2 regions of the Mesorhizobium yinganensis genome follow, and region 2 is predicted to be linked to the other one. Evidence: predicted binding sites of a transcription regulator. Region 2 holds the regulator's gene; the other holds the start of a gene.
The links. Region 2 encodes PhoB, which activates phosphate uptake and scavenging genes when phosphate is short. Its sites were predicted from a motif close to TGTCATNNANCTGTCAT; they were not measured.
Positions count from the first base shown of each region.

Region 1: ABMA59_RS13260 (NAD-glutamate dehydrogenase) is a predicted target of PhoB. The motif match lies at 4,912-4,928, and genes of this name have one in related genera.

Region 1 covers NZ_JBEBMH010000005.1:287,854-295,238, forward strand. Annotated here, with positions in the region: gene ABMA59_RS13260 (NAD-glutamate dehydrogenase) at 39-4,814, opposite strand; gene ABMA59_RS13265 (LysE family translocator) at 5,068-5,679, opposite strand; gene ABMA59_RS13270 (GntR family transcriptional regulator) at 6,155-6,799, opposite strand; gene ABMA59_RS13275 (dihydrodipicolinate synthase family protein) at 6,915-7,385, shown strand, end outside.
Region 2 covers NZ_JBEBMH010000007.1:111,030-118,414, reverse strand. Annotated here, with positions in the region: gene ABMA59_RS15495 (UDP-glucose dehydrogenase family protein) at 1-474, opposite strand, end outside; gene ABMA59_RS15490 (MFS transporter) at 672-1,913, opposite strand; gene ABMA59_RS15485 (hypothetical protein) at 2,038-2,214, opposite strand; gene ABMA59_RS15480 (hypothetical protein) at 2,728-2,946, opposite strand; gene phoB (phosphate regulon transcriptional regulator PhoB) at 3,103-3,792, opposite strand; gene phoU (phosphate signaling complex protein PhoU) at 3,804-4,511, opposite strand; gene pstB (phosphate ABC transporter ATP-binding protein PstB) at 4,534-5,358, opposite strand; gene pstA (phosphate ABC transporter permease PstA) at 5,374-6,690, opposite strand; gene pstC (phosphate ABC transporter permease subunit PstC) at 6,687-7,385, opposite strand, start outside.

The DNA.
Region 1 (7,385 bases), on a different contig from region 2:
CCCTCTTCGGACCGGCGAGAAAGCCTCGCGACAAATCCTCACAACGCTGTCAGGTCATGCATCAGCCCTGCCGCCACGGACAGCCGCGACACGGTGATGTCGCCGCCCTCCGTCAGCGCCTGCAGCCGCTCGCGCGTGCGCTGTACCCGCTCTCCGCCAGCCTCCAGCCAGTGCACGACCGGTTCGCCGCCCTTGCCGTGCGCGGTTAGTGCCGACGCGGCGATGCCGCGGCCGGCCGCGCCGATCGTGTCGAGCGCGCGTGCCAGCGCCAGCCCTTCATAGTAGTCGGCCGGCGCAATTGCGCGAGCGGCGTCCTCGATCCGGCCGATGCGGAATGCCTCGCTGACCGCAAGGTAAGCCTTGGCGGCGTCGATGATACCGGCACCGGCGGTACGCGCCACCAAGGCGATTTCCGGGACCATCTGGATCGCGTCGGCATTGGCGAGTTTTTCGGCAAGTGCTTCGGGCGCGCCGGCGGCGACGAAAGCCAGCCGCCGCTCGTCGAGTTTCGCCCTCGGATAAGTCGGCAGCAGGGCGGCCAGTTTCGGCTCGAGTGCTTTTCGGGCATCCCGCAGTTCGGCGATGCGGACGCCGACCGGTTCGCCGGAATGGTCGTTCTTGAGCATCCAACCGGTTTCGAGGAACAGCATGCGCCCCACCGACTGATAGAGGTCGAGTTGCACCTGGCCGTCGATCAGGTTGTCGAGTGCGTCGATTTCCGCGTAGAGCGCCGGCAGATCGAATCCGTCGCGCACCACTATGAAGGCTTTCGCCACGTCGGCGGCGCTGCGGCCGGTGGCATCCTGAAGCCGGCTAAGGAAGGACGGTCCGCCGCGGTTGACGAGATCGTTGGCAAGCACGCGCGACACGATCTCGCGGCGCAGCCGGTGCTCGTTGATGTCTCCCTCGTATTTCTTCGCCATCCTGTCGGGGAAATAGCCGAGCAGGTCACGCTCGAAATGCGGATCGTCCGGCACGTCGCTGGCGACGAGGTCGGAGAACAGCACGATCTTTGCGTAGGCGAGCAGCACGCCGAGCTCGGCCCGCGTCAGCGGCTCGCCGCGCGCCTGCCGCTCGGCGAGCGCGGCATCCGACGGCAGCGTCTCCACGGTCCGGTCGAGCAGGCCGCGCGCTTCCAGGCCGGACATGAAACGCGCCTGGTGCGGCATGTCCGCCAGCCCGCGCTTCCGCTGCAAGGAGAGCGCCAGCGTCTGCTGGTAGTTGTTGGAGAGCACCAGTTCGCTGACGTCCGGCGTCATCTCCGCCAGTAGCTTGTCGCGGGCAGGCCGCGTCAGGCCGTCCTTGCGCATGGCGGAAGCCAGCGCGATCTTGATGTTGACCTCGACGTCCGAGCAGTTGACGCCGGCGGAATTGTCGATGGCGTCGGAGTTGCAGGCGCCGCCGTTGAGGCCGAACTCGATGCGGGCGCGCTGGGTGACGCCGAGATTGGCGCCTTCGCCGATGACTTTCGCACGGACTTCCGAAGCGGTGACGCGGATGGCGTCGTTTGCGCGGTCGCCGACCTCCTGGTTGGTCTCGCCGCTGCCGCGGACATAGGTGCCGATGCCGCCGAACCACAAGAGATCGACCGGCGCCTGGAGAATGGCCTTCATGATCTCGGCCGGCGAGGCAGTAGTTTTCTTGAGCCCGATCGCGGCGGCGGCCGTCTCCGACAGGGTCACCGATTTCTGCGTGCGCGATATGATCGCGCCGCCTTCCGACAGTTTCGCCTTGTCGTAGTCCTGCCAGCTCGAGCGCGGCAGATCGAACAGGCGCTGGCGCTCGGCCAGCGTCGCCGCCGCGTCCGGCGTGGGGTCGATAAAAATGTCGCGGTGGTCGAAGGCGGCGATCAGGCGGATTTCGGGCGACAGAAGCATGCCGTTGCCGAACACGTCGCCGGACATGTCGCCGACGCCGACGACGGTGAACGGCTCCTTCTGGATGTCGCGGTTCATCTCGCGGAAGTGGCGCTTCACCGCCTCCCAGGCGCCCTTGGCGGTGATGCCCATCTTCTTGTGGTCGTAGCCGGCCGAACCGCCGGAGGCGAAGGCGTCGTCCAGCCAGAAATCATGCGCCTGGCTGATGGCGTTGGCCGTGTCGGAGAAGGTCGCCGTGCCCTTGTCGGCGGCGACGACAAAATACGGATCGTCGGCGTCGCGGCGCGTCACGCCTTGCGGCGGCACGATGCCCTTGAGATCGATGTTGTCGGTGACCGACAGAAGGCTGGAGACGAAGTTGATGTAGGCCTGCCGGCCTGCCTCGAACCACAGGTCGCGGCTGGAGGCCGGCGGCAGGCGCTTCGGCAAAAAGCCGCCCTTGGCGCCGACCGGAACGATGACCGCATTCTTCACCTGCTGCGCCTTCACCAGGCCGAGCACTTCGGTGCGGTAGTCTTGGGCCCGGTCCGACCAGCGCAGGCCGCCGCGCGCGACCGGTCCGAAGCGCAGGTGCACGCCCTCGACCTGTGGCCCGTAAACAAAAATCTCGCGCCACGGCCTGGGCTCGGGCAGGCCGACCAGCGACCGCGAGTCCAGCTTGATCGCCAGCGAGCGCGGCTTGTCGGTGGCCGGGGCGAAATGGTTGGTGCGCAGCGAGGCTTCGACGAGATTGAGATAGCGCCGGATGATGGTGTCGTCGTCGAGATTCGGCACCTCCTCCAGCGCTTCCTTGATCTTGGCCGTCAGATGTTTCACGGCGACCTCGCCGTCCTTGCCGGCAGGGTCGAACATGGCGACGAAAAGCTGGAACAGGCCGCGCGCGATCTCCGGATAGCGGTTCAGGACGTTGGCGATGACGTCCTGGCTCTGCGGAATGCCGGCCTGTTGGAGGTAGCGGCCATAGGCGCGCAGGATGACGATCTCCTTCGACCACAGGCCGGCGGTCTGGGCGAGCGCGTTGTAGCCGTCATTGTCGGCGCGGCCGTGCCAGACCGACAGCAGCACGTCCTCCAGCAGCTTGCCGCCGTCGGAAAGGTCGATCGGTTTGTTGAAGGCGTTCTTCAGTTCCATATCGTGGATGAAGACCCGGCCGCCGTCGTCCCGGTCGATCTCGAAGGTGCGCTCGCTGATGACGCGGAAACCCATGTTTTCCAGCATGGGCACGCGCCGCGACAGCGTGACCGGCTCGCCGAAATGATGGATCTTCAGCGCCGCCTGTTTTTGCGGCTGGTCGGCATGGCGGTAATAGTCGATGGCGATGGGTTTTTCCGCCGAAAGGCCGGAAACGCGCCTGGCGTCCGCCAGCGCCTCGGCGGCGCTGAAGCTGCCGCGGTAGCTTTCCGGAAATTTCGCGGCGACCGCCGCAAGTTTTTCGTCGAGGCCGGAGGCGGCGGCCTCGTCGCGCAGCGCATCCTCCCAGGTCCGCACGATGTCGCGGATCGCCGCCTCGATCGCCTGGGGCTCGACATGAGGCGTCTTGCCGCCGGAACGGCCGATGATGAAATGCACGCGCGCCAGCCCTCCCTCCGGGAAGGCGGGGTAATAGGCCGAGAGCCGGCCGTCGAAGACGGTCTTCAGATATTGCCCGATCTTTTCGCGGACGATGGAATCGTAGCGGTCGCGCGGGACGAAGACGAGAACCGAGACGAAGCGGTCGAACTGGTCGACGCGCACCAGCGCGCGAATGCGCGGGCGCTCGACCAGGCCCAGGATCGATTCCGCATGCGACTGGAGAACGGCGATCGGTATCTGGAACAGCTCGTCGCGCGGATAGGACTCCAGCACGTTGATCAGCGCCTTGCCGGAATGGTCGCCCGGATCGAAGCCGGATTTCTGGATGATGGTTTCGGCCTTGGAACGCAGATAGGGGATCTTCATCACCGAGCGCGTGTAGGCAGTGGAGGTGAACAGGCCGACGATGCGCAACTCCCCGGCAAGCTCGCCTTCGGGCGAATAGGTCTTCACGCCGATGTAGTCGAGATAGGCGCGGCGGTGGACCACCGACTTGGCGTTGGCCTTGGTGACGATCAGCGGCTCGGGCCCGTGCAGGAAGGCACGGATTTCCGGGGTCGTCTGTCCGTCCTCGTCGTTGCCGCGCCTGAGCACCCGCACGTCCGGGTCGGCGAGGATGCCGAGGCCGCGCTTCTCTGAACGCTCCAGCGTGCCGGTCTTCTCGCCGCCCTGGTAGTTGAACTCGCGCATGCCGAGGAAGGTAAAATTGTCGTCGCGCAGCCATTCCAGGAAGGCGATCGCCTCGGTCAGGGCGGTTTTTTCAAGCGGGATCGGCGAGTAACGGAATTCGGTGATCGCCCGGTCGAGGCGGGCGAGCATCGGCTTCCAATCGGCGGTCGCGGCGCGAACCTGGGCGAGAACATTGCGGAGCCGCTCCTCCAGCTTCTGTGCTTCTTCCGCCGACAACGGCTTGACGTGCACATGGATGACGCTCAGCCGATCGGCCGCAAGGTCCCGCGCGGAGCTGTCGCCCAAAATCTCCTCGACGCCGCTCTCGCCATGGCGCACCACGAGTACGGGATGGGTCACCAGCGTCGGCTCGCCCGCTGCTTCGGTGATCTCGCCCAGCACCGAGTCGAACAGGAAGGGCATATTGTCGTTGACGACGGTGATGACCGTTACCGGCAATGCCTCGCGGCTGATGCCGGCATCGCGATCGATAGCGACGATGCTTTCGCCCTTGTGATGGCGGGCGACGGCCGCGGCGGCGATCTCCGCTGCCCTGGCGAGCATGGGAGGATCATATGCCGCCATGTCCTCTGCCGGCGCCCGGGCCAGCAGAAGGTCGGCCAGCCCCGGCAGCGATATTTCCTTGGAGCCGATTTCATTGGCTTTAGCGCTGGTCGTGGATCTGGCGGTTGCCATCGCGGCCCTCCAACCTGTTGTTTTGGCACATGCTATCAGAAGGGGGACGGTTTTCGACCCACTGCTTGTGCAATTGCCCAAAAAATGCGCGATCGGCATGACCGCCGCGTGACGCGAGGCGCCGTTCTCCCGCAAAAAGCCGTCCGCTGAGGATCTCAGGCAAAATCATCGACCAACACCGCGAAGGTACTGGAAGCAACCGAACGCTTGCCGATGAGAATACGGTGCCTGAGGCGGGCCGGGACGATCCGCCTCAGCGCGTGGCTATTGCCGCCGCCGCGCCGGCCATGGTGGTGGCGCTGACGCGGTTGGCGATGCGCATCGCCCTGGCGCTTTTCAGCAAGCGGCGCGCCTGCGCCGCCGCGACCACCCAGGCGAGGTCGATGGCGATCAGCACCAGCGCCATCGTGACCGTCAGTTCGGCCCAGCCGAGCAGCGTTACCGAGGCGAGATCGATGATGGTCGGCAGCAGCGCCAGATAGAACATCATGATCTTCGGATTGCCGAGCGTGACGGCCATGCCCGCGAAGAACAGTTTCAGGGGCGCGTCCTCCTTTGGCAGGTGGCCGCCATCTGTCTTCACCGGCGCCGTCCACATCTTCCAGGCCAGGTAGGCCAGATAGGCGACGCCCAGCCATTTCACGACCACGAAGGCGAGATGGAAGGTCTGGGCGACGAAGGCCAATCCGAACACGGCGAGCGTCAGCCAGATCGCTTCGCCAATCCACATGGCGAGCAGGAATGGGAAGACGTCGCGAAATCCCTTCGAAATGACGCGAGCGACCAATGCGGCGATGCTGGGGCCGGGCGAGCCGGCGGCGACCAGAAGTGTGGCCGCAAAGATCAGCAGGGAAGAGAGTTCCATCGCGACGGTCCCTCGTCAAAGTCCACACTATGGGACGGCTTGGCGGCTTTTTCCAGAGCGCAGATTTTGGGTAGCGGATTGGCTTGGAGTCACAGCTTCCACGTCTTCGTGCAATATTACGCGATTACCCCAGTAACGCAGCGTCGAGCGCTCGGTAAGAGTTAGCTCGAACCAGTGGCCTAACCCTTCCTCGCTCCAATGAGGATCACCTTGTCCCGCTGTCATACCTGAAAGGCGAAACACTCCCCCATCTGCTTCCTTGTAAAAAATATTCCAGGGTCTGGTCGTAGCGCCGTAAGTGACCAGAATTTTCCCTTGGTCGATCTCGTCGACAACGACAAAATATACGGTCCCAGAGATAGGAAACGTGATCCTTCGCTTTCCGAAGGGCGCATAGTCGTCGTCACCTATCCTTGTCCAATTAGACATATCGACAGACCGCTTCGTATCTGAATGGCGATGAACGCTGCTCCCGTCACCGCCTCACCGCCGCCTCGGCATGCCCGCGCAGCAGAATCATCAGCCGCTCGGCCTCGGCGGCCGCGCCGGCCTCGTCACGGTCGAGAATTTTCTGAATCAGTTCGACATGGCGGCCGGCGGATTCCGCCAGCCCGGTCTCGCGCTGGTAGCGGAACCAGAAGCGGCGCGAGTGCGTCTGCAGCGGCCCGGCGAGCCGCGCGGCGAAGGGGTTGTCCGCGGCGACCGCCATCGCTTCGTCGAGGGCCTTGTCGGCCTCCAGGAAGGCGACCACATCGGACACCAGCACGGCGCGGTGCATGGCCTGCGCGGCCTGCTCGAACAGGACCCCCGCCTCGGGCGTGGCGAAGCGCGCTGCCGAACGCGCCAGCACGATCTCGATGCCGGTGCGGGCGTCGAGGACTCTCAACCAGTCGCCGGCGTGAAGCGGCGCGATGGCCAGCCCGGCACGCGGGCGGATTTCCAACAGGCCCTCCCAGGCCAGCCGCTGGATCGCCTCGCGCAATGGCGTGCGGCCGAAGCCCAGCCGGTCGGTCAGCGCCCCCTCGGTGGTGATGCTTCCCGGCGCGAGATCAAGGGTGACGATCGCCTTTTCAAGCGCGCGGTAGGCACGGCTGCTCGCCGATTCGGCTCTGATATCCAAGCGGTCCAAGTAAAACTCCGAGGTTGATATTCTTTTGATATATCACATCGGATTCAGTGTTGACACTCCCGCATGCGATGAGATATATCAGTAATATATCTGAAGGAGAGCAATCATGTGGAGCGGTGTCTTCCCGGCTGTGACGACCAAGTTCACGCAGGACGATAAGTTGGATTTCAAGGAAATGGAGCGTTGTTTCGCTCTCCAGATCGAGGCCGGATGCGACGGCATCATCGTCGCCGGTTCGCTCGGCGAGGGCCCGATGCTGTCGCATGACGAGAAAATCGACGTGCTGAAGACCGCGCAGAAGGTCGCCGCCGGAAGGCCGGTCCTGCTCACCGTCAACGAGGCTGCGACGCGCGACGGCGCGGCAATCGCCAAGCGCGCGGCAGCGGCCGGCGCGGACGGGCTGATGGTCGTGCCGAGCCCGATCTACCACACCAATCCGGAGGAGACGGTCGCCACCCTCAAGGCCGTCGCAACCGCTGGCGGTCTTCCGGTGATGATCTACTCCAACCGCATCGCCTACCGAGTCGACGTCACCGTCGACGTGATGGAGGAACTCGCCTCCGATCCGCTTTTCGTC
Region 2 (7,385 bases):
CGCAGCGCCTTCCCGCAGGAACTCCGGATTGGACACGACGGCGAAATCGGCGTCCGGATTGGTCTCGCGGATGATGCGCTCGACCTCGTCGCCGGTGCCGACCGGAACCGTCGACTTGGTGACGATGACGGTGAAGCCGCGCAGGGCGCCGGCGATCTGCCGGGCCGCCGCATAGACATGGCTCAGGTCCGCATGGCCGTCGCCGCGGCGCGACGGGGTGCCGACCGCCATGAACACCACGTCGGCATCGGCGATGGCTTCCTTGAGATCCGTCTCAAAGCTGAGCCGCCCGGCCCGGAGATTGGTGGAGACCAGTTCGCCAAGGCCCGGCTCGTAGATCGGGATTTTTCCACCGCGCAAAGCTTCGATCTTGCCGGCATCGCTGTCGATGCAGACGACCTGGTGTCCGAAATCGGCGAAACAGGCCGCCGAGACCAGCCCGACATAACCGGCGCCAACCATCAATACGCGCATAGTCTACCTTCTCTTGGATAAGGGCGCGTTTTTGCTGGAAAACGCGCCGGCGCGAGGTCCTTTGCGGCGGCATCCCTACGCCGGATCGACGCACCGGCCAACAGAAACATTTGCCGCGTAATTTCCCATGCGAATGCGACAGAGGAATAAACGTCGCGGCCGAAAGAGGTACGGGTCAAATGTCGGACATCGATGCGTCAGTCCCGCCCGTCCAGATGGCGGATGTCACGCAGCTTCGGGAAGAGCCAGGCCCACAGGCCCGCGACCGCGATGGCACCGACACCGCCGAAGACGACGGCGGGAACCGTGCCAATGATGGCAGCCATGGTGCCGGCCCGGAACTCGCCGAGTTCGTTGGACGCACCGACGAACACCATGTTCACGGCATTCACACGGCCGCGCAACTCGTCCGGCGTCCATAGCTGGATCAGCGTCTCGCGCACATAGACGCTGACCATGTCGGTGGCGCCGAGCATGGCGAGCGCGAAGATCGACAGCCAGACAATGGTCGAGACGCCGAACACGATGGTGAAGACGCCGAACAGGCCGACGAAGACCAGCATGATGACGCCGGCGTGGTCGCGCAGCGGATGGCCGGCGAGCCACACCGCGACCAGCAATGCACCAATGCCCGGACCGGCACGCAGCAGGCCAAGGCCCCAGGGGCCGAGTTCGAGAATGTCGCGCGCGTAGACGGGCAGGAGCGCCACGGCACCCGAGAGCAGGACCGCGAAGAGGTCGAGCGAGATGGCACCGAGGACCACCTTTTCCCCCCAGATATAGCGGAAACCTGCAAAGAGCGTATCGATCGAAGGGCGCTCCGTGCCGGTTCGCTGTGCCGGCTTGGGAATGCTGAAGATGAGCACGGCTGACGCCAGCATCAGCAATGTCGCAACGCCATAGGCCGCTTCGGCGGAGACGCCGTAGAGCAGGCCGCCGGCGACAGGGCCGACGATGGTCGCGGTCTGCCATGCCGAGGAATTCCAGGCTACGGCATTGGCGAAATCTTTGGGCGGCACGAGATTGGCCACCAGCGAGGCAGCAGCAGGACCGAAGAAAGCCCGTGCTATGCCGAACACGGCAAGCACCGCGAACACAGGCACGACACTCGTCAACCCGCGCAGCGAAAGCAGAAGCAGCGCCAGCGCGCAGAGAGCCTCCAGCCCCGCCGCGAGCCCCATGATCAGGCGGCGGCCGAAACGGTCGGCGATCGCCCCGGTGATCAGCACCAGCAGCAGCGAGGGGATGAACTGGATAATGCCGACAAGGCCGAGATCGAACGGATCGCGCGTCAGGTCGTAGACCTGCCAGCCAACCGCGACGGACACGATCTGGGTCGAGAACGTCGCCAGGAAACGCGCCGCCCAGAAGGCGAGGAACGGCCGGTGCCGGAAGGCAGCATAACGCTGGCTTGCGGCGGTCGCGGTGTTGGAAGACATCGGGCTCGAAATACGAGAGAAGAAACCACGCCGTCTTTAGCGCGGTTCGCCGCCTTTAGCGCCCCCAATTCACAGCTGGACCAAGAATAATTGCGAAAGTCGCGTCGCCATTGCGCCTTTGGCCCTAGCTCTCGGCCTTGAATGTCTCCGCTTCCTTGCGGATCTTTTCCCAGTCGTTACCGTGGCGCTTCAGAAGTTCGCGCGCCTGTCGAGGCGAGAGGTCGGTCGTCTCCGCCAGATGCTGAACTTCGAGTTCCTGACCGGCTGCGAGTTGGCCGCCTTGCTTCACTTTCCTAGCCATGAGTTCTGCCTCCGTTGGCCGGTTCAACGCACGGGCGGCGAAAAGGTCGCATGGCTTTTTCTGCTGATTGGAAAGCGCCGGCACGGACCGCCAACATTCCCGGAACCTCTCCGCATACATGCGAGTTTCCACCGCAACGAATGGAGGTTTTCGATGTTCAAATGGCTTGTACGGCTTGGGCTGGCAGTGGTGGCGACCCGGCTCGCCGCGAAATACATGACACCTGACGTTGAAGCCGAACCCGTTCCGCCAAATCCATCTCGCACCGGGCCGAGGAAACGGAGGGCCACCAAATGACACGCTTGGGTTTGGCAACGGCCGCGCTGGCCGGCTATGTGGCCTACAGGATCGGCCGGCGACTGGTCGCGGAAAATAGCGGAGCGCGCGTAACGAGCGCCAGGATGTCGCGAGGGCGCAAAATCCATCGCGCTCCGCCTGAACATATTGGAGTGGACGTCAGCGCAAGGACTGTCGAAGCGTAGCAGTCCATATTTCGCCTGAAAAGCCGGGCGTTCAGTGTTCCGTCAGCGCTTCGTTGAGCAGGTCGAGGTCGACATAGAAATAGCGCACCAGGCAGCGCTGGACCTCTTCGGTATCGAAGCCGTGGCTCCTGAGATAAGAAACCGATTCATGGATGGCGCGACGGTCGACCAGCTTGGTCTTGCGGTCGTCCTGGGCGTCCATGAGGGCGTCCATCTCGGCGATGTTCCGATCCTTGGACAGGATTTCCATATGGTTTCCCGCAGGCTTCATGCCTGCCAGAGTGGCGCATTAAGGATAACAAAAAGCTAACGCCCGCGGGACAGCAGGCTCGGGCATTTCAATGGTGGGAAACGGAGGGTATTGCCCAAAGACGGCGCTCGCCGCGACGACGCGGCGGGACGACGATCATTCATCGCTGATGGCGTAGCCCGCGCCGCGCACGGTGCGGATGACGTCGGGCAGGCGGTTGGTGTTGACCGCCTTGCGCAGCCGGCCGACATGCACGTCGACGGTACGCTCGTCGATATAGATCGTCTCGCCCCAGACATTGTCGAGCAGTTGCCCGCGCGAGAACACGCGGCCGGGATGGCGCATCATGAATTCCAGCAGCCGGAACTCGGTCGGGCCGAGCTTGATCTCGCTCTTCTTGCGGTAGACGCGGTGCGACTCGCGGTCGAGCACGATATCGCCGACCTTGAGCACCGACGAAAGCACTTCCGGCTTGGCGCGGCGCAGCAGCGCTTTTACACGCGCCACGAATTCGGGGGTCGAAAACGGTTTGACCAGATAGTCGTCGGCGCCGGTGGCCAGCCCGCGCACCCGATCGCTTTCCTCGCCGCGCGCCGTCAGCATGATGATCGGCAGGCGCTCGGTTTCCGGGCGCATCCTCAGCCGCCGGCACAGTTCGATGCCGGAAACCGCCGGCAGCATCCAGTCCAGCACCAGAAGGTCCGGCACATTCTCCTGCAGCCGGATCTCGGCCTCGTCGCCGCGCATGACGACCTCGACCTGATAGCCCTCGGACTCAAGATTGTAGCGGAGGAGGACGCCCAACGGCTCCTCGTCCTCGACCACCATGACCTTCGGTGCGATCATCGCGCCTGCCTTTATTCGGCGAGGACGGTCGTCGCCGTCTCGTCGAGTTTCGGACGGTTCGCCGGAAGCTGCGAACCGGTCAGCACATAATAGGCGTTTTCCGCGATGTTGGTCACGTGGTCGCCGATACGCTCCAGGTTCTTGGCACAGAACAGCAGATGCGTGCAGGTGGTGATGTTGCGCGGATCCTCCATCATGTAGGTCAGGAGTTCGCGAAACACCGAGGTGTATTTGAGGTCGATCTTCTCGTCCTCGGCGCGCAGCCGGTCGAGTTCGGCGGGCTCGCGCCCGGTATAGGCGTCGACGACGCCGCTGATCTGGGCAAGGACCATCGTCGCCATGTCGTCGATGCCGTGGGACAAGCCACGCGGCGTCGTCCCCTCACCGATCGCGCCGACGCGCTTGGCGACGTTCTTGGCAAGATCGCCGATCCGCTCCAAATCGCCCGCCATGCGGATGGCGCCGAGCACGGCGCGCAGGTCCTGGGCCATCGGCTGCCGCTTGGCGATCAGCGTGATGGCGCGGTCGTCCAGCTCACGCTGCTTGGCGTCCATGATGGCGTCATCGGAGATGATCCGCTGCGCCGCCGCGGCGTCGGTGTGTAGAAGCGCCCGGATGGAGGCGCCGACCATCGACGTCGACAGGTCCGCCATGTCGCGGATCAGTTGGTCGATCTGTTTCAGGTCCTGATCGAAGGACGCAACGGTGTGTTCGCGCATTCTGGTGTTCCTCGGGCCGGGATCAGCCGAAGCGGCCGGTAATGTAGTCCTGGGTGCGCTTGTCATCGGGGTTGGTGAACATCTTGTCCGTCGCCCCTTCCTCGACCAGGTAGCCCAGATGGAACATCGCCGTGCGCTGCGACACGCGGGCGGCCTGCTGCATCGAATGGGTGACGATGACGATGGTGTAGTTGGCCCGCAACTCGTCGATCAGCTCTTCCACCTTGGCGGTGGCGATCGGGTCGAGCGCCGAGCACGGCTCGTCCATCAGGATGACCTCGGGCGACACCGCGATGGCGCGGGCGATGCAGAGACGCTGCTGCTGGCCGCCGGAAAGCCCGGTTCCCGGCTCGTTGACGCGGTCCTTGACCTCGTTCCAGAGCGCGGCTTTCTTCAGGCTCGACTCGACGATCTGGTCCAGGTCGGCCTTGCTCTTCGCGAGCCCGTGGATCTTCGGGCCGTAGGCGACGTTTTCGTAGATCGACTTCGGGAACGGATTGGGTTTCTGGAACACCATGCCGACACGGGCGCGCAGTTCGACCACGTCGATCTTCGGATCGTAGATATCCTCGTTGTCCAGCGTGATCTTGCCGGTGACGCGGGCCGAGTCGATCGTGTCGTTCATGCGGTTCAGGCACCGCAGAAAAGTCGACTTTCCGCAGCCCGACGGGCCGATCAGCGCCGTCACCTGGTTTTGCCGCACGTCGAGTTCCACATCGAACAGCGCCTGCTTCGGGCCGTAGAAGACGCCGACCTTGCGGCCTTGCATCTTGATCACTTCGTTGGTTTTCGCAGTCATGCTGCCGCTCACTGCCTGCTCGAGTTTCTGTTCGGTCATGATGTTCATGATGCTTGCTCCCGTCTACCAGCGCCGTTCGAAGCGGCGCCTGAGCACGATTGCGGTGATGTTCATCACCATGAGGAATACCAGAAGAATGATGATGGCGCCGGACATGCGCTCGACGAAGGCGCGCTCGGCCTCGTTCGCCCACATGTAGATCTGCACGGGCAATGCCGTGGCCGGGTCGAGCGGCGTCGCCGGATAGTCGGCGACGAAGGCCACCATGCCGATCAGCAGCAGCGGCGCGGTTTCACCGAGCGCGCGGGCCAGGCCGATGATGGTGCCGGTGAGGATGCCGGGGGTGGCGAGCGGCAGCACATGCTGGAACACCGCCTGCGTCTTGGATGCGCCGAGCCCGAGCGCTGCCGAGCGGATCGACGGCGGCACGGCGGCGAGCGCGGCGCGGGTGGCGATGATGATGGTCGGCAGCGTCATCAGCGTCAGCACCAGGCCGCCAACCAGCGCGGCCGAGCGCGGCATGCCGAGGAAGTTGATAAAGACGGCCAGGCCGAGCAGGCCGAAGACGATCGACGGCACGGCGGCGAGGTTGTTGATGTTGACCTCGATGATGTCGGTGAGCCGCGTCTTCTTGGCGAACTCCTCCAGGTAGATGGAGGCGGCGACGCCGATCGGCAGCGCCAAGAGCAGCACGATCAGCATCATGTAGAACGAACCGATGATGGCGACGCCCATGCCGGCCATTTCCGGGCGGCTCGAGGCGCCGTTGACGAACAGACCGGTGTTGAACTTGCCGGTCAAGGCGCCCTCGTCGCGCAGCTTGGTGATGAAGGCGACCTGCCGGTCGGAAACCTTGCGGTTGGTCTCGGCGACTGTGAGGTCGATCTGGCCCTTGTAGGCGGAATCGACGTTGGCGCTGGTCAGCACCCAGACGTCGCGGGTCGTGCCGATGATCGAGGGATCGGCGACCACCATGTCGCGAAGCTGCGTGCGCACGCCCTCGGAGAGGAAGCCCTTCAGCGCCGCCATCTGCGGCTTGTCGTCGGGCGAGATGCCGAGCTTGGCGGCCAGCGCGTCGCGCGCCAGGTTCGGATAATTGGCGGTGATCAGCACGTTCGGGTCCGTCGCCCGCTTGTCCTGCGGATCGATCACCTTCGCGTCGAAGGTGATCGGCAGCAGCACCGAGGTCTGGAAGAACGAGGTGTAGCCCTTGGAGACGATCGAGACCAGCATCACCGCCAGGAAGATGATGCCGACGGAGATGGCGACGCGGCCGTACCAGCGGAAGCGGGTCTCGGCGGCATAGCGCCGCTTCAGGCCGATGTCGCGGCGTGGCGGGGCCTTGGCAACCGGAAGAGTGCCGAGCGTGGCGGCGGTCATTCGTACTGCTCCCGATATTTGCGCACGATGTAGAGCGCGACGATGTTCATGATCAGCGTCACCACGAAGAGCGTGATGCCGAGCGCGAAGGCCACGAGCGTCTGCGGCGAGTTGAACTCGAGGTCGCCGGTGAGCTGGTTGACGATCTTGACGGTGATGGTGGTCATCGCCTCGAACGGGTTGAGCGTCAGGTTCGCGGCGACGCCCGCCGCCAGCACGACGATCATCGTTTCGCCGATGGCGCGCGAGGCAGTCAGCAGGATGGCGCCGACGATACCCGGAAGCGCGGCCGGCAGGATCACCCGCTTGATCGTCTCGGAGCGCGTGGCGCCGAGGCCGAGCGAACCGTCGCGCATGGCGCGCGGCACCGCCGTGATGATGTCATCCGAAAGCGACGAGACCACCGGGATCAGCATGATGCCCATGACCAGGCCTGCGGTGAAGATCGACTGCGCCTGGATGAAAGGCGTGCCGCCCGTGAGCGCGGCGCTGAGGTCGCGCAGGAACGGCCCGAGCGTCACCAGCGCGAAGATGCCGTAGACGATGGTCGGGATGCCGGCCAGCAGCTCCAGCGTCGGCTTGACGATCGAGCGCACCCGGCGGGAAGCGTATTCGGCCATATAGACCGCCGACAGCAAGCCGATCGGAACCGCGACCAGCAGAGCCACCAAGGCGATGTAGAGCGTGCCGGCGAG